Regions from separate parts of the Colwellia sp. MB3u-4 genome, predicted to be linked through region 1. Evidence: predicted binding sites of a transcription regulator. Region 1 holds the regulator's gene; each other region holds the start of a gene.
The links. The regulator FliA, encoded in region 1, starts transcription of late flagellar genes. The targets are predictions, from matches to a motif close to CTAAAGNTNNNNNNNNNNNNGCCGATA.
Positions count from the first base shown of each region.

Region 1 (4,875 bases):
TATTCGCCGCAGGAGCACTTGCCGCTTTTGTAACAGCGTTAACTGCTGCAGTAGGTTTTGCTGGTGCTTGAGCTTTAGGTCGTTGATTTTTTCCGTGCAGTTCATCTAATAACGACTCAAAATCATCATCATCTATTTCATCAGCCGATGCGGAATTTTCTGTGCTAGCTTGCGCAGGAGTCACCGCAGGAGAAAATGCACCTTGACCGTGCAGTTCGTCCAGTAATGATTCGAATTCATCATCCGAAATATCATTACCACTACCACTATCACTACCACTATCACTACTAAATGTTGTTGGCTGCTCAACTACCGGCGCACTGGCTTTTTTTGCACCGCTGCCATGAAGTTCATCTAATAGGCGTTCAAACTCATCTTCTGACATTTCGTCACTTGAATTACTATCGGCTGCTGGTATATTTTCCTCAGCCGTTGCAAGCACATTTTCTGCCACAGACTCTGCTTGTCCTTCCGGCTGAGATAGTCGATGTAACTCGGCTAGCAAACTAGGATCTGCCGGGCTTAATGGCGCTTTATTTTGTACTTGAGCAAACATTTCATTAATGGTGTCGAGCGCTTTAAGAATAACATCCATTAATGAGGAGGTAACTGATCGTTGTTGATTTCTTAAGGTATCGAAAACATTTTCCGCACCGTGACAGGCATCAACTAACTCGGCAAGTGACAAAAAGCCAGCACCACCTTTTACTGTATGAAATCCTCTAAAAATAGCATTGAGCAATTCCGCATTTTCAGGATCATTTTCAAGCTCAACTAATTGCTCTGACAAGGTTTCAAGTATTTCCCCAGCTTCAATTAAAAAATCCTGAAGAATTTCTTCATCTTGTTCAAATGACATTTAGTAACTCCTATTAAAAACCTAAGCTTGATAATAAATCATCAACGTCGTGTTGATCTGAAACAACATCTTTACGATTTCCAGGATTAACAATCGGACCTTCAACTAAGTTTTCACCTAATTTTGGTAAGTAATTCGATTGCTCTTGTTTGGAAGCCATACCAAAGGCTGTTAGCATATTTATTAAGCTGTCTTCAACCTCACAAACTAAATCAATAACTTTGCGAATAATTTGGCCGGTAAGATCTTGAAAATCTTGCGCCATCAAAACATCCGTCATTAAGCCATGAATTTTGCTGGTTTCTTTTTCTGTTGTTGTCAGTAAAACATCGATATCTCGACATAATACTTTAAAATCAGTAACATCAAGATCATTGTGCATTAATTTATGCCACAGCGGATTAACGTTCTTGATTTGTTGTTGAATATTACTAACCACAGGAAAGATTGATTCAACAACATCCATGGTTTTATTAGCCGCTTCTTCGGTACGATCAATAACAAAATTCAATCTTTCTTTAGCATCTGGAATGTCCGCAGTCGCTAAATCATTCAAACGTGAATCAAAATGAAAGTTATTCAATGAATTATGCAATTCGCGAGTTAACTTACCTATTTCTTCAAACAATGCAGTTTGAACTGGATTTTGAATTTCTGCAATTAACTCATCCGCTTTGTTTTGCTGATCTGCCTCAAGGTATTTAACCAACAATTTAGCCTGTTCTAAAGAAACATGGATACTAGTATATTTACTCATATAACAGCCTTGTGTAAAAAAATTGGTGATTAACCAAGACGTTGGAAAATTTTATCAAGCTTTGCGCTTAACGTTGCAGCTGTAAAAGGTTTAACGATATAACCATTAACTCCCGCTTGAGCTGCCATGATAATTTGATCTTTCTTCGCTTCTGCAGTCACCATCAATACTGGAATATGAGATAACTTTTCATCCGCTCTAATGGCTTTAAGTAAATCTATCCCTTGCATAACTGGCATATTCCAATCAGTAACAACAAAATCAAAATCACCAGCTTTCAGCATCGGCAGCGCGGTATTACCATCATCTGCTTCTGATATATTGGTGAAACCTAAGTCGCGTAATAAGTTTTTGATTATGCGTCTCATTGTTGAAAAATCGTCAACAACAAGCACTTTCATATTTTTTTCCAAGACACCCTCCGGTGATAACATTTAAAATTTTACAATATTTTTAATATTCTACTTAATTTTGCCACGATTGCATACGAGCTTTTAATCTATGCATCGCTTGACTGTGTATTTGGCTTACCCGTGATTCACTCACATCAAGTACTTGGCCTATTTCTCTAAGGTTAAGCTCTTCGTCATAATACAAGGACAGTACTAAAGCTTCACGCTCGGGTAAAGAAGAAATACACTCTGCTAATGACTTTTTAAAGAAACTTTGTTCAATGTTAGCGTAAGGTTCATCTTGCTGGTGACTGTGGGCTATTTCAATCACATCATCACTAACACCTAAATCATCAAGACCAAGAATTTTCCCTGAACTCACGTCATTCAGTATCTGATGGTATTCATTGATTGAAATTTCAAGTTTTTCAGCCACTTCAACATCGGTAACGTCGCGGCCATATTGCGCTTCTAAGCTTTTGATGGCTTCGCTGATCATGCGACTATTTTTATGCACTGAGCGGGGAACCCAGTCACCCCGACGAATTTCATCAAGCATGGCACCACGAATACGAATACCCGCAAAAGTTTCAAAGCTAGCACCTTTGCTATTATCAAAATTATTTGCCGCTTCAAATAAGCCTATCATGCCTGATTGAACAAGGTCATCAACCAAAACACTGGCCGGTAGTCGGGCAAGCAAATGATAAGCAATGCGCTTCACGAGTACTGTGTGTCGCTCCAGCAAGGCCGATTTATCAACACTATAAGTATGTACTTTTAACACGATAACTCACTTGTTTGTTAAATAGGGCCTGTAGAATTTTCATTCTAGTCTCGGCTATAGATTAGGCTTTCAGTTAACAAGGCGACAGACATATTAGGTAGCTATGCTAGTTTACACTTGCTAACGATGTTAGTTAAAAAACAACGATAGACCTTTAACAGGCGGTAAAAAAACCTACGCACTTGCTATAGCTAGAGCTCGCTTAACTCATGCAAAAAAAACACCACGAATTGTGCAATTGTAACCCTGCTTCGTCGTTATGTTCATACCTAGCTACAAGTTAAAAGCTCAACAGCTTTAGTGTTCTAGTAATTGCTCAATAAAGAATTCTAAATGCCCAGAGGCTTGTTTTGGCACTGGCCAGCTCACAATGTTTTTGGCAAGTGCTTTAAGGCCAATTGACGCTGGCGAGTTAGGATATGCCTCGACAATCGCTTGTTGTTTTCTCACAGATTTACGAATATTTTCATCATAAGGTATAACAGCAACCAGCTCTAAAGTGACATCCAAAAATCTGTCAGTGACTTTAGCTAATTTCGCAAATAAATTTTTACCTTCATTCGGGGTGCGCACCATGTTTGCCACCACTTTAAATTTGAATAGCCCGTGATCTCGGCTTAACAATTTCATTAAGGCATAACAGTCAGTAATTGAGGTGGGTTCGTCACACACGACTAATAAAACATCTTGTGATGCACGGCAAAAACTTAATACCATATCTGAGATACCGGCAGCGGTATCAACAATTAAAATGTCAAATTTGGTTTTCATATCACTAAAAGCACGAATAAGTCCGGCATGCTCAGCTGGGGTTAAATCCACCATAGATTGAGTGCCTGATGTCGCAGGAATAATATTAATGCCGGCAGGGCCTTGAATAATAATATCATCCAGTTCACATTCACCCGATAGCACATGCGACAGGTTGCGTTTTACGCGCAAACCTAGCATAACATCAACATTAGCCAAGCCTAAGTCGGCATCTAGCACTAAAACCCGCTTACCTAATTTAGCTAAAGAAATGGCAGTATTTAATGAGACATTAGTTTTACCAACCCCGCCTTTACCGCCAGAAACAGCGATGACTTTTATGTATTCGGGGTTTTGCATTTTTCTTAAGCCACTCGCTTGATCTATCATCTATATAACTTCTCTATGTAATGCCCATTGCAATAAATAATCGGTCATTTTAAGCTGACCTCAACGTACAAAAATCACTTAATGCTGTGGAACCATACATGACTCAAAATGGTCATGTAAGAATCAATCAAGCGCCAAACTACACGGATGGTGATACTTACCTGTAGTGTGAAACAATAAACCTATGCTCTTGAATATTTATGCTTACTTATAATTGGATAATTGCTTACTTAATTCAATTAGCATAATTGCTCTGCCTGCCTAACTATACTGCGACGGCTGATACCGGATTACGCCAAGAAACAGTCCCTGAGCTTTGATACTTAGTGGCCATTCGGTCTGCTAGCGTAACCAATTTCTCAGCATTTGCAACCTTAATATCTTCCGGAACTCTTTGTCCATCAGTAAGATAGCCAATAGCTAAACCGTTTTGTAATGATGTGGTGATAATTTCACCGACACTTAAGCTTTCATCTAATTTAGTATAAATGCAGCCCGCTAAAGGAATACTTTTAAAGCGCTCAACATTTTCTTGCATAACACGCTGCTGCGTATTGGCCGCTAATACTAAGTAATTACGAATTCTAACACGCGCATTTGAGATTAAGGTAGTCAAATGCTCAGTTAGACGCATATCTCTTTGCCCCATACCGGCAGTATCGATCAATATTAATTTTTTTTGTGAGAACTGTTGTAACAAGCTATCTAGCTCATCGCCGTCATTGGCCAACTTAACGTGGCAACCAATAATACGACCGTAAGTAGCAAGCTGTTCAAAACCAGCAATACGATAACTATCTGTAGAAATTAATACCACTTGGTCGGCGCCGTGCAGCTGAGCAAAGCGGGCAGCTAATTTCGCAATAGTGGTGGTTTTACCCACGCCTGTTGGCCCAACAAGAGAAACCACGCCACCACGTTGAATAATATCATTGTTAGT
Region 1 covers NZ_JACGVE010000083.1:86,840-91,714, forward strand. The annotation lists gene H4J61_RS13490 (chemotaxis protein CheA) at 1-859, opposite strand, end outside; gene H4J61_RS13495 (protein phosphatase CheZ) at 873-1,616, opposite strand; gene cheY (chemotaxis response regulator CheY) at 1,646-2,029, opposite strand; gene H4J61_RS13505 (RNA polymerase sigma factor FliA) at 2,082-2,795, opposite strand; gene H4J61_RS13510 (MinD/ParA family protein) at 3,093-3,935, opposite strand; gene flhF (flagellar biosynthesis protein FlhF) at 4,201-4,875, opposite strand, start outside.

Region 2 (4,875 bases), on a different contig from region 1:
TGCCTTCTGTATCACTGGTGGCAATACCGCCAAAACTTTCATCATAGGCGATGCGCTCAAAGAAGCGCGCGGTATTGTTATCAATGGGCAATATACGTGGATCTTTTAACGTTGAGAGTACAGTGGCATAGGTAGAATGTAGGTGCAGAATAACTCGGGCTGTTGGCAATAACGCATGCATATTGCCATGAATACTCCAAGCCGAAGCATCAGGCGCTTGGTCAGTCTGCATAATACTATCGTCTTCACTATCCAGTAACTGTAGATTACTTGCCGTAACATTTGAAAAATGCATCCAGCGACGGTTCATCAGGAATTTTTTACCATCTGCAGAGACCGCAGCGCTTAAATGATTGGCCACTGACTCATGCATATCCATTTCATAAATAAGCCTGAAAGCAGCGGCCAAATCGACGCGTAATTCTTGTTCTGTTTGCATTTTGCTTATCCTCAATTTTCTTATCCTCAATAGATTTCGACTGATTAGGTCTCTAGTGATGGCTAAAGTGGCGCCGTTACTTCTGCTTCTGCTTTTGGATAGCTAGCACGTAAAACACGGTAAACACTGCGCAGATCGCCTCGGTCAACATAACAACCCCGTAAGTGCCTTGCGCCACTGCCCTTGATAAAGGAAGCTCGGCCGTGAGCGATGCGGTGGTTGTCGAACACCATACATTCGCCAGCATTTAGGCGAAAGGTCATCAAATATTGAGCGTCTTGTAGCATCTGTCCAAACTTACGAAAAGCGGGATAAAAAGTATCCATTTCACGCTGAGAAAAATCAAATACATCAGCTAAGTGCTGACTAAAATTAATACCGCTAACCTCACCATTATTAGGGTCGAGTTCGATTATTCGCTGCTTAGTGCGAACATCTTGATAGTGGGTGGTATAGCGATAAGGTACTTGGTATTCTGTCAGTATTTTGAAATATTGTGGATAGCTTTGTTTTAAGGCGTTGGCCACGGTAGTTGCATCGACAAACAAGCTGTTGCCGCCTTCTGCATCATTAACCCTACAGTGCAAGAACTGGATACCTGGAGCCAGTTCTTCTGCAGGTAAATCAGTATGTAACTCAAGTGCTTTGCTGGTGTAAGCAAGGTTTTCAGGATTAGCTTTAGACTGGACATCAAAGGTGTAACCAGAAAAAGAGGGTCGCACAGTGCCAAACAGTTCGCATAGGGTTTTCAGCCCTTCGTTTGAATTTGGCATATCTTGAATCAGGGCAACACCTTCATCTAACATGGCCTCCGCCCAATCGGCTACACTGGCGGGGTTAGCCATCACATCGTCATAGCTAAAACGCGCCATGTTTGGGTAGTGATCGCCGTACCAAGTTTTACGGGCACGAACGGCCAAATCACCATGGTTTTCTCCCTTGTGCCAACGTTCAAGCCAGTCTAGGTTGTAACGACTTTGATAGCCATCGCTCCAAATAACTTCCAGTGAGGCTGCATTTATCCAGGCGCTTGTTGCGTGTAAATCATCAGCTTCATCAAGAATATCAAAGGTGCGTTCCTGAGTGCTGCTATCCCATGAGGTGGCGCAATTATCGCGTAACCAGAAGTAATTGAAATAAACCATTTCTGCGTTCATCGGGAGTTCTATACCGGTTTTCAGTAATACAATATCAGACATTCAGCAGCGCTTATTTTTGTTTATTTTAAAATTGAAATTGTAGCATTTGGGCCATCTAATGTCGAAAATACCAGGGGGGAATTGCCGTACTAAGTGCTTAATAAAGTATCATTGTTTTTTAAAAAAATGATTAAAGCTGCGCGCTATTCATTATCGTTAGCCATGCCAGTAGCGGGTGAAATAATAAAGTCAGCATAGGCCAAAATTAACCCGTAATGTTCACTGAAAATTTTTGATAAAACAGCATTATGATGATGAGTGTAAGCTTGCGTTGAGTGAGATAGTTACAGGGTAAACTTAAGTTACACTTAATGGTGCCGATACTTGTTATATCAATTTCATTAATTAGGTGGTCTACTTTATACGCAGGAAAATGGCCAAATATAAGACATTTATTTTAATAACGAGTTGTGCTAATTGTTAAATAAATAACGCAGTAGTGGGTTATTTTAACCAGTAAAAATGATCAGATAATGAGTGAGATTGGTATCCTATATGCTTTGATAAACCGAGGTGAATTTTATGAGCTCAACAATTAAACCTAATGATAGCTATAGCCAAGATGTTCGAACATTAGCAAACGCCTCAGATAAAACCTTGAACAAGCCAAAGGGGCAGCAAATATCTGAGTTGGCTAATGATAAAAATATTGTTAAATCACAAGACTCTATTTATGCCAACCATAAAAAGCAGCTTAATGCCGCTATTATAGAATCTTCACTGAAGTTCAATACCACCATGGGCGATCAGCCGCTGTCATTGTTGTTAAAAACTGCATTACAGGGCATAAACGAAGCGCTTAAGGAAACCTGGGCTGATAATCCTGTTGAAAGTAGCGTTGAGGACAGTTATCAGTCGGGGGTTGATTTCAGCCCTGAAGCAACAGCAGAGCGTATTGTTGCTTTTAGTACTCAGTTTCTAGGTGCTTATCAAGAGCAGCATCCTGAAATGGCTGCAGAAGAATCGTTAACGGCTTTTGTTGATATTATCAGTGGCGGTATAGAGCAAGGTTTTGCTGAAGCCAAGGATATTTTAGGTGATTTAAAAGTATTGGCGGGCGATATTAGCCATAATATTGATAAAACTTATCAGTTGGTGCAAGCAGGGCTACAGTCTTTTGTTGAAGCTTTAAGTGCTAAAGAAGTCGATCAGCTTGAACCGTAACAAGGATAATAGTCGGTTATTTAGCCAGCGGTAACGGTGAACATTTACCATGAAGTACGGCTATATCGAGCCACTTTAAACAATTCACTTGGCTGATATTTCTATTGTGTTCATTTAAATAAATAACTAAAACAAGGTGTTAATGTTGGTTTTTGCTTTTTTCTAGTTAGGTGTAAAATTAATTTCATAGCCATATTTTATAGTGATGAGCGCTAGGCAGTAATTTATTCAGCGACTGTTATTTTTACCTATATCAGTAATTTTTAATTTATTTGTACTGATTTAACTCACTTTAGTGCAGAATCAATTGTAATGGCTTTATAAGCTATGTAATTTTATAAATCATTTTTGAAAAGGAGTACGTCAGTTGTCTAGGAAGAAATTTATCGAGTCTCATGGTGGTACAGCGAATAATTGGAGAACTGATTTTTCATTTGTAAACCATGCAGCTAAGTTTGTTATTTTTGGTGCTTGGGATACTCACACTCAAGAAGGTCGGAGCTTAATCCTTGATAAGGCTTGGGTGCAAAATAAAAAAGGTAGAAAGCAACCGGGTTATATTCAAGCGCTAGAGCATATAAGGTTAGTTGAGGAGGAGGGTTATCAACTAAAAACCTTTCCAATAATTGAAGATTTGGATTATGTAGATGCCACTGATAGCGGCAAAACTAGTAGCAAAGAGTTTATAAAAACCTTAACGGATATGACCCTCAACTTTACTGATGATAAATGGTATGCAGAAGGTGCTCACAAGCCTGAATATAGCGCAAAACCTATCGCAAAAGAGGCTGTAGATCTGTTAGAGATACTCAATTTAGCTATCGAAAAAACAGAAAAAGAAAACTTAATCTTGTGCCGCATTGGGCAAGGGCAGTTTAGAAAAAACGTTATCGATATTTGGGGTAATGGCGAAACATGTGCACTGACAGGTATAAATATTGCTGAAATGTTAGTCGCTTCTCATATTATTCCGTGGGCAAAATGTGAAGACAATAAGCAAAAGTTAGATGGCGTAAATGGCATTTTATTATGCTCGCATGTTGATAAGTTATTCGCTAAGCATTTAATTACTTTTGAGAAACAAAGAATGCGCTATATTATCAAAATTGCCCATAGTCTTGATCTCGCTTTATTAAAAAGTATCAGTATTGAAAAGGGGTTAGAGCTGGCTATAGCTCGCATGCATCCTAGGTTACAATTGAGATTTGATGAATATATTCTTGAGCATAATAAAATTTTTGCCATGAATGACGTTAAATAACACCGCGATTTTTTTATCCTTGTCTAGCTATTGTAGATACCGCTTGATTAGCTAAGCAGAGCAAGCGGTTTTCTAAATATCGAGCGATTAAAAATGTCAGTTAAACTGATAGCTAGTAACTGACAGCTATAATCAATATCTCATTTAGTAGTTAAAAAAAACGGGCATCATCAGATGCCCGTTTTCAGTTAACACTTAATACCTAATAGTTAATACCTATTCGTTTGGTATTAACTATCTCTCATTAGCGATTAATCTTCTTCAACTAAAGTCATTAGTGACGTGTTGCCACCAGAGGCAGTTGTGTCAATGCTAATGGTTTTTTCTGTTAATAAACGCTGAATCAAGTGATCAAAATATTCAGAACTGATCACAGGTAATATGGCCCCTGAACGTTCAGCTAATTTTTCACTGATAAAGTGCTTACGATCACAATGACTGTCAACAACAATACCTGATAACGCAGGATGCGCCAGCATAGTTGTTAAGTGACATAACTTAGCCACTTGGAAAACATCTGCATCTTGGCCGGTAGCAATAAACTTATCTCTAAAGGCAATCGCTTCATCATAATACAAATCAGAGACCACAGTAATAACGGTATTACCCGTTGCCAATGCCGTTACAATAGAAAGTAACCAAAAATGAAAACTCACATTTTTATCGGCAAAACAAATGATATTGCCGCGGTTTTCCAAATAAAGCACATTAGACTCACCCGTTGGCCCAGGTAAAAACGTTGGCTTTTTCAAACGCTTTTCAATACTAATTAATTGTGAACGAGCTGATTTTAAGGTGCGGTTTAAATCGTC
Region 2 covers NZ_JACGVE010000075.1:312,328-317,202, reverse strand. The annotation lists gene H4J61_RS07535 (class II aldolase/adducin family protein) at 1-439, opposite strand, end outside; gene H4J61_RS07530 (TauD/TfdA family dioxygenase) at 502-1,638, opposite strand; gene H4J61_RS07525 (DUF5610 domain-containing protein) at 2,161-2,802, shown strand; gene H4J61_RS07520 (HNH endonuclease) at 3,170-4,063, shown strand; gene putA (bifunctional proline dehydrogenase/L-glutamate gamma-semialdehyde dehydrogenase PutA) at 4,315-4,875, opposite strand, start outside.
Region 2: a site for FliA is predicted at 1,935-1,961, ahead of H4J61_RS07525 (DUF5610 domain-containing protein). Genes of this name have one in related genera too.

Region 3 (4,875 bases), on a different contig from region 1:
GTCTAATTCTCTCAACGCATCAATAGTGACGAGAAGCACTTTTATGAGCAAAGTATCATAAAAATCTCCTTGTTAGTCCTAGTGTAATTAATTGTAATTTCAGGGTAATAAGTTGTACTATTGCCGTAACACCTTGTACATAGTGTTGTTAATTAATAATAAACATTTTATGCTTGTGTGATGAGTCATATTTTCAATGGTTGTTATTTATTGGCTAGAGTAAACATTAACCGTGTTCATCAACCAGCCGTGAAAATGCTGTTAATACAGCGTAATAAAGTAGGAGCAGTTAATGTCAGATAGTGAATTGTTAGTTAAAAAGATATTACTCGTTGAGGATGACCGTCAGTTGTCGGATCTAGTGACTGAGTTTTTAGAAAATGAAGGTTATCACGTTAAGCAAGAGTTTAGAGGCGACACGGTAGAAAAGCGAGTTGATAAATTCGTTCCTGATTTGATTATTTTAGACATTATGCTACCGGGTAAAGATGGATTTGCTGTTTGTAAAGATTTACGTCCTAACTTTAAAGGGCCAATTTTAATGCTAACTGCGAAAGGCACAGACTTTGACCAAGTGTTAGGTTTGGAAATTGGTGCAGATGACTACGTGATTAAGCCTGTTGAGCCAAGAGTACTGCTTGCCCGTGTTAATGCGCTATTGCGTCGTGGCCAGTTGCCAACGGATGGTAAAGAAAATGCTAAAATTAATTGTGGTGAACTGCATATTAGCCGTGGTTCTAGACAAGTGACATTGCATGGCGAAAATGTTGACCTGACTAGCCAAGAGTTTGACTTACTCTGGTTATTAGCTAGTCGTTCAGGCGAAGTGCAGAATCGTGATTATATTTATAAAGCGGTTGTTGGTCGCGAATACGACGGCATGGATAGAAGTGTTGATGTGCGTATATCACGCTTGCGTAAAAAATTACACGATAGTAATGAAACACCTTTTCGTATTAAAACCATTTGGGGACAAGGCTATTTATTTGTTCCAGATGCATGGAGTTAACTATTATTTTAGTGTGTAAGCTGGTGAGCTGTTATAGCGACTCATCAGTATTTATTTCCTTTTTTTAGGCATTTTATGAAACTTGGTCGCTCATTCTTCAGCTTATACTTCCTTATTATTTCTATATTCATCGTATTCTCATGGATGCTTGATGAAGCATGGAGTTCATACCTTGAACAAGACATAGAGTCTTACACTGGTTATAAAAGTATGCTGTTGGCGCTATCTAACTATTTAGAAAAGCACCCAGAAGATCAATGGCAAGAAATACTATCGAAAGCTGCCAAGCAGTGGCAACTGCCATTAAAATTAATGTCAGCGCAAGAAGTAAAAGCTATCAGCCATCAAAATCATGACGTCATTCAAGAAGAAAACACGCATATTTATTATGATAATAACGCGGTAGAAATTCATCACCAGATCAATAATGCTGGCACTGTCATTGTGTTGGGGCCTGCTAAAATGCCAACCCGTCCGAGGCTAGAGGCACTCATTCGTGTTATTTTGCTGGCAATCTTAGCCTGTATATTGTTTTTTTGGTTACGGCCTTTGTCCCGAGACTTGGATCAGTTACAAAAAACGGCAATAGAGTTTGGTCAAGAAAGTTTTGATGTTGTTGCACCACAAGCAAGATCGACTATGGCAGCGCCTATGGTTACGGCGTTTAATACTATGGCCAGTCGTATTAAACGTTTAATCGATGCTCATAAAGAACTCTCAACTGCGGTTGCACATGAATTACGTACACCGTTAGCTCGCACTAAGTTTGCCTTAGAAATGCTAGCCTGCACCGATGATAAAGCCAAACAAGAGAAATATCGCAAAGCCATTAGTAAAGATGTTTGTGAGTTAGAACAACTCATTAGTGAAATGCTAATTTACGCTAGTTTCGATAATGACAAACCCGAAATAAATTTTAGCGAAGAATCATTGGTGGATATTGTCGAAAAACAGGTCAGTAATTACCAACAATTTGAACAAAAATTTAACATTGTTAACCTGCTTGGAAATGAACGAGTTGAGGTTGATCGACACTTTATTAGTCGAGCGTTGAATAATTATATTTCTAATGCCATAAAATACGGTAACGGTGAAATAGACATCACAATTACAAAAAGTGAAGATTACTGCCAGATAAGTGTTACCGACAATGGTGAGGGAGTCTGCGATGATTTCAAATGTACTATATTTGATGCTTTTTCCCGTGGTGATGTATCTCGTAACCGTCAAACAGGAGGTTTTGGTTTAGGTCTAGCCATCGTTTGTCGGATTATGGAGTGGCATGGTGGCAGTGCATCTGTTGTTGATAGCAAAAATGGTGGCGCGAGCTTCATACTGCGTTGGCCCATTAAACAAATTTCTGCTTAGTGGATAAAAATCAGTCAATACTTTGTATTTACTATAAAAATTAATAATTAATTACGCATAGCGTTAAAGTAATCTGTGCTGCTGCCGATACAAATATTATCGGTAGCAAAACAGTAGATTATTTTGACCCTAAACGCTTTATCAAACGACATACTTGTTCATGAACTTCAGTTAGGCGAACAGCTTAACCAAAGTGTTCATCATGCTCGTCGTTCTGATTTTTCGCTGTTACTCGCCATGCTAACCGACGATGTTAGAGCGCATAGCCAATTTACATTACCACTTTCACAAATACCTGAAAAAACCACTTCAGCAGAACAGTTACGAAAATATTTTCAATTACCTGATGAAGCCCCTTTAGCAGTAAAAGATGTTGCTGATATCAGCAGTTATAATCAGGCAAATTTGATTGAAAAACAGCAGTTAGAAGACCTAAGATTAGCAAATATACTTAATCCTAAACCATTGGCGTTTCGTGATGATGTAAAACATATAAACCAACAGGTGATGACTAATACCAGTTTATATTGCCAGCAAAAAAATCAAGACATATCATTAACACAAACACCACCAAGAGCCGACTTCAATGCTATGGCTTGGTTAGCGGCAGTGCAAACTACTATTGTTAAAGCACCGCTAATGGAAGCGGTTGCCTAAAAAGTCTTAGCACAACAATGTTTAAACTTTTTCTCACTGCCACAAAAACAAAACTCATTTTTTTTGGGTTTATTTAATGCTTTGCTATCTGACACCTCACCATCAAGATATCGCCATGCGCTATCTTCAAGCACAAAATTAGATTGTTCTCGCATTTGCCAGATTTGTTTGTGAACTTGATAAAAAGCAGAAAACTCTACTTGAGCATTATGACGGTTAGCTAAATCTTTTTCGTGATCACTGGCATAGTGAATAATGAGTTTCAGCCATTTTGTTTCTGCAGCCCATTGTGCGATGTCATCAATGGATTGTTCAGCTTGGCTTGATTGGGCATAAGTAAGGTAAATATACTCGGCCTGTTGTGTTGCGTAAGCAGAGTAGCGTGACCGCATCAGTTGTTCTGGAGAGTTAGCCGGTTTTGTTGCCATGATTAAAGGTTGGCAACACAGTGTAAAGGTTTGTTCTGAGCCGCATGGACATAACATCTAGATAAACTATTTAAAGGGCAATTATGTTTAGTTTATCATGACAATTATTATGCTTTACATAGTTTATGGCTTTAATTTTTTAGTTAATCTAACTTAGCCCAACGCTTTTTGCGCTTGAGATTAAGTCGTCGGATTAAGCACAATTTATTGCTTTATTTTTGTTTTAAAACCTTGACTAAATATAGTAATTTAATGCAATTGGTTTATCGCTTTATAATCTGTTTTTTGTAATAAAATACATTGAGTTTTTCCTAAGGCAGCACAGCGAGATATTTCTTTTAATTCGGCTTGATTATAGTTGGCGTTTGATAGAATCATCGCAGAACATGTACCTTTTAATAACGTGTTTTTGATATGCTCTAAACTGACATTGACCTTATTTGCATTCACTTTTAGTATTTTTGCTGGATTAATTTTACCCATGTTAGAGAGTTGTTCTAGCGAGGCATTTTCTGGATTAATCATTAAAATCCACTTTTTATCATCATGGTGGTTTTGACAAATGTCCTGGTACTTTTCAGAGACATCTCCGAGGTTATTTACACTAATAATATTACACCAAGCAGAAGATAAATTAATTTGAGGTGGTAAATTAATACTAGGGGCTATAGCTAAGCTGTTGTTATTTATTTTTAAATTTATTTTATTAGTGTTAATCATAGTGCCTACCTCGATATACTGTATGAATGTACAGTATATCGGTTTTGATGCTATTTCAAGCATTATTTTACTGATATTTACTCAAGGTTATAAGAAGAGTCGCTTTTTTAAATCGATAATTTAAAGAAGTTAAGCTGATTTTTTATGTGTAAAGTAAGCGTAGCTAGAGCTTAGTAGTTAGAGATTAATTATACTGTTTAACGCTATTTACACTACAGCTGCGTAACTTACGACACGGGTAAATTTTAAGGAATAATTGCTCTAAACATTAAAGGTGAAAAGATAAACACCGCATTCTACTATGTTACTGGTGCAAATTGATTTAAAATGAAACTTCTACAGAGCGAACGACAATAACCAAGAATATTAATAAATACATATCCAATTACGTCGTTAATTTCATCTCGAAGTGTATAACCAAGCTATTGAGTTTACGTGCTAAAACTATTACGGTTAGTTATATGTAAATAGCTAAATTTTTATCGATAGTTTGGCTTGAAATAAGTTAAATAAGTTAAATAGGTTCTAAAGTAACAATATGAGAATTTTACTCGTTGAAGACGATCTGCCATTAGCACAAGCATTACAACAGTCGTTACGACATGAGGGCTTCTTGGTTAATCACGTTGATACCGGCGAAGACGCATTAACGTCATTGACTATTCCTGATCATGACATGGTAATTTTAGATTT
Region 3 covers NZ_JACGVE010000086.1:73,144-78,018, reverse strand. The annotation lists gene H4J61_RS13825 (response regulator) at 293-1,009, shown strand; gene H4J61_RS13820 (ATP-binding protein) at 1,085-2,377, shown strand; gene H4J61_RS13815 (VC2046/SO_2500 family protein) at 2,501-3,034, shown strand; gene H4J61_RS13810 (YchJ family protein) at 3,031-3,462, opposite strand; gene H4J61_RS13805 (hypothetical protein) at 3,712-4,182, opposite strand; gene H4J61_RS13800 (response regulator transcription factor) at 4,721-4,875, shown strand, end outside.
Region 3: a site for FliA is predicted at 2,441-2,467, ahead of H4J61_RS13815 (VC2046/SO_2500 family protein). Genes of this name have one in related genera too.

Region 4 (4,875 bases), on a different contig from region 1:
TGGCTGATATTGAAATAGGCCAAGGTTTTTCCACGATTACCCGGATTAACCAGAAGCGTTCAATCACCATTTCAGCAGATATTGACAGCGATAAGGTTGAATCAAGAAAAGTGGTCAGTGAAATGAATGATGATTATATTCCTGAAATTTTAGCGGACTATCCCAGTGTGGAATACGGTGTTGAAGGGGCGAGTAAAGATCAAGCTGATTTTTTATCTCAACTCGGCTTTGCTGCCATTGGTGCGATGTTTTTGATTTATGGTTTAATCGCTATTCCAACTAAATCATATAGCCAACCCTTGGTGATTATGTCGGTTATTCCTTTTGGTATTATCGGTGCCATTATCGGCCATTGGTTGCTGGGCCGCACGATCAACATGATGTCGATGTTTGGCTTTATTGCTTTAACTGGGGTTGTGGTTAACGACAGTTTAATCATGGTCGACTTTATCAATAAAGCGAAAGGGTCAGGTATGCGAATGTTCGACATTGTGAGTCAAGCGGGTACTCAACGATTTAGGGCGATATTACTCACCTCACTAACCACTTTTTTTGGTGTTTTCCCACTATATTTTGAACAAAGCTTACAAGCTCAGTTTATTATACCGATGGCGATTTCATTAGGTTTTGGTATTGTTTTTGCGACTGTGATCACACTGTTTTTGATCCCAGCGCTTTATTTGATTAAAGAAGATATCGCTAGTCTCTTTAGAAAGCGACCAGAGATCGGGGTTGAAACAAGGCCGAATTAAGAGCTTTTAGCGATAAGTTTAAAGCTGTCAGCTGTCAGACAATGCCAACTTGCCGTTGGTGTTTATTTTTACTGACAGCTTTTTTAGTTCTAAGTTTAAAGCTGTCAGTTGTCAGATAATGCCAACATGCAGTGGTGTTTATTTTTACTGACAGCTCATAACTTCAAACTGACAGCTACTTTTAGCGATAAGTTTAAAGCTGTCAGTTGTCAGACAATGCCAACATGCAGTTGGTGTTTATTTTTACTGACAGCTTATAACTTCAAACTGATAGCTGCTTTTAATTACCAACCCATCGCACTTAGCCAACTGATAATAGCTTTGGTTAAGGTTTGTTTCGGATAGTAACCCGTAGCTTGATTACTTAATTGTCTTTGTCGGTAATATATTTTCATGGCTCTTTGGGCAAAATCCTTTCTCATTTTTGCGCTGGCCAGTACTAAACGGTGATCGCGCTGCAAATATAAATCGAGTATAGGATAATCGCTTAGCGCGAGTTGTTGAGCAATTTTATCGTTTTCGGGCAAGGTCGGCATATAACTACTGAGCATCACTAAAGCACTGGGTTCGGCCACCAATGCTTGTTGATAGATATTCAGTAATACGGCGCTATGATTGCCTTCTGCCACCACAATAATGACGCCTGGGTAGCTTTTCGCTTTTGTAATGACTGCTTGCATAACATCAGCAAATTTTTTCTCATAGTTTGTTAAGGTCTCAATATCTTCAGTGCTACGCTCTTGCGCCGTGAAGGCTTGTGAAGGGTAGCTTTGCGGTTTATGCGGGGGATGCAAGGTAATGGTGGTCCAGCCATGTTGTGGCATATTGCTACTTAGCTGATTGAGTGCATTAGGTGTTGCTATGCTTTGTTGCCAATCAGGAATTAACACCATCACGCCTTTATTAATTGCCGTGGTGTGTTCATTAATGACCGTAAGGTAGCTGTCAGTACCTACCAGTAATGGCACTATTTTTTCTTGCGCTAAGTAGTGTTTAATATCTTGCTGCTGCTGCTCAAAAGCATCAACAGGTGCCTTGATCATGACTTTATTTTGCTGGCTATCTTCTGTGGACTTTGTTGGCGCAGTGCTAGCTTCAGTTTCAGTGTTAGTGTCAGCTTCAGTGCTTTTTGGCGCTGTTGAGCTCGTGTTATCCGTTGGCTTTTCAGGCGGAGCAGTCTCCATTGCCCATGAGTGCGCGCTGTTAACTAATAGACTTAAGGTCGTTAACGCGATGAATAAAAATAGTGGGCGTATGTTTAAGCGCATAAAAAGCAAACTTCCTCAAATGGGTGACTGAGCAATAACTGCACATTGAGTATCAGTAACTGATGGTCGATAACGGATCATTAATAACGGATTATTAAGCGCGACAAAACCGGCTCTAGTGATATTATCGACGCTAGTGGGGCTTTCTTTAATTAGCTTTTAACTAGCTTTTAACTAGCTCTCGCCGCTCTTGGTGTTAATCAAACGGACAGGCTTTTGAAAATGTTAAGGTTTGCGCTGTCACTGGATGGCTTATTTGTAGCATTTGGGCATGCAATTGTAAACGGCTACTCATCGCCAAGGCTTGCTCGTGGGCATAAAGTCGATCACCGAGTATTGGGTGGCCAAGCCACAGCATATGCACGCGCAACTGGTGAGAGCGTCCTGTTATGGGTGTCAGCTCAACTAAGGTGCTAGTTTGACCATCAATATCTTTACGATAACTTAATACCTTATAATGCGTTAATGCCGCTTTACCTTGTTGATGATCTATTTTTTGTTTTGGTCTATTAGGCCAATCACCCATTAGGGGTTGCTCAACAGAGCCTTGCGCTTTTTCAATCTTACCAAAGACCCGAGCAATATAGCTTTTTTGCGTTAAGCGTTTTTCAAACTGGCGACTAATAGCCACATGCGCAGGTTTATTAAGTGCCATCACCATAATACCCGATGTCGCCATGTCTAATCGATGCACAATAGTTGCCGTGGGCAATACTTTGTGCACTCTACTTTCTAAACAGTCTTGATGCTCAGGTAAACGGCCAGATACGGTCAATAAACCACTGGATTTATTGACGACCACAATATCATTGTCGTGATAAATAATATCAAGGTAGGGGCGCATTTGAGGCTGATAAATAAAGTCAGGGTTAGCAGCCATTTTATTGTTTTCCTTTTAAACGCTTGTACTGTTGAAGGTTGTACTTTTTGATGTTGGTAAGCTAGCCATCAGGTGACAGAATATGCCCAGCCTGATGGCTTTTATCAAGAGCTTTTAGTGTTTAGCTTTTAGTCTGTATTGACTTAGTTGCTGACCACAATTAAACGTACCGCTTCAAATTGAATTTTTGCTTTTTCAATATATTCAGCCAAAGCCTTTTTTTGCATAAGAATAAAGTCAATTTCTTGCTGACGCACACTTGGGTTGATCGCTTTTAGCGCGGTTAAGCGTTGATGCTCTTCATCCATAGCTAGGTGCATGGCTTTTAGCGCTTTTTGTTGAATCGAATCAACTTGCTGCTCGGCATGGTCTTCTGCTTTGGCGACTAACGGAGCCACTTGGCTTCTAAGTGCTTTAACTAACTGTAATGCCACTTGCTTTTTAACCGGTGATAATTGTTGATCTAATACGGTTTCGCTAACTTTATCAGCAAGGTTATTGCCATTTTTGTCGACTAATATCCGAATAGGCGTAGTGGGCAAATAACGCCCTAGTTGCAAATTACTCGGTGCGATGGCGGCTAAGGTAAATATGCACTCTAAGAAAAATGTGCCGGTAGGTAGTGCGGGATTTTTCAAAACACCAATACTAGCGTTACCAATTTCATCACAAAGTACCAGTTCCATCGCGCCGCGCACCATAGGATGATCCCAAGTGATCAGCTGATAATTTTCAACCGCTAAGGCGGTGTCACGATTAAAGGTAATGGTGGTACCGTCTTCTGGTAAGCACGGAAAGTTGGCACATAACATATGCTCAGAAGGCTGCAGGGCAATGGCGTTATCGGCTTTATCATCTTGTTGAATACCAAAAACGTCTAGCAGCTGAAACATAAATTGTGGCAAATGAATTTGCTGATCTAATTTTGCTATTTTCTCCACTAAAGCATGGGCTTTACCTTGGCCAGAAGAATGTAACTCAAGCAGTTTATCACGACCGGTTTCTAAATCTTGTTTGATGGTCAGATGCTTTTCATGGCTTTGCTCAATCAAGTTTTGTGCTTCGCTAGAGTCCCAGTTGGCACTAAGTGCAAGCTCAAATAAGCTTTCACCAAAAGCTTTAAACACCGAGTGACCGGTAATGCAGGTATGTTCAAAAGCGTTCAACGCTTGTGTATACCAATTAAACAGTAAGCTCTGCGCTGACTCTTCAAAGTAGGGCACATGGATACGAATAATTTCTGTTTGGCCGATACGGTCTAAACGCCCGATACGTTGTTCAAGTAAATCAGGGTTAAGTGGTAAATCAAATAACACTAAATGATGAGCAAATTGGAAGTTACGTCCTTCACTACCAATTTCAGAACACAGTAGCACTTGGGCGCTATCTTCATCTTGAGCAAAATAAGCGGCCGCACGATCGCGTTCAAAAATACTTAAGCCTTGATGAAATACTGCTGCACGCATACCTTCTTTAACACGTAAGGCGTTTTCCAAGTCAATTGCTGTTTGCGCATGTGCACAAATTACCACCACTTTTTCTTTTTTCAACGACTGTAATAGTGCGATTAAATAGTCAACACGTGGGTCAATATCAGCCCAGTCTTCATGGCTATCTAAGCTGAACAATATTTCGGGCGTAAACAAGAGTTTTGCTTGTGCTTGCGACTTTAAATCTTCAGTTGTGCCCGACAATAATAGTTCATTGATCGAGTCTTGATAGGCTTCTGGCATCACCAGTGGTGTGGCATGTAATTCACGACCTGGAAAACCTTTAATGGTGTTGCGACTATTACGAAATAATATACGGCCAGTGCCATGACGGTCTAAAAGCTGGTCAAGAATGTGCTGGCGAGCATTTTTTTTAGCTGCTTCTTCCAGATGATTTATCGCTGCGATATGTGCGCTAACGTCAGCTTCGTGCAATAAGTTGGTCAAGGTGGTTATTTGTTCAGTCGCTAATGGCTCATCGGTAA
Region 4 covers NZ_JACGVE010000068.1:191,787-196,661, forward strand. The annotation lists gene H4J61_RS04550 (efflux RND transporter permease subunit) at 1-752, shown strand, start outside; gene H4J61_RS04555 (DUF3530 family protein) at 1,037-2,020, opposite strand; gene H4J61_RS04560 (pseudouridine synthase) at 2,217-2,900, opposite strand; gene rapA (RNA polymerase-associated protein RapA) at 3,044-4,875, opposite strand, start outside.
Region 4: a site for FliA is predicted at 2,146-2,172, ahead of H4J61_RS04555 (DUF3530 family protein). Genes of this name have one in related genera too.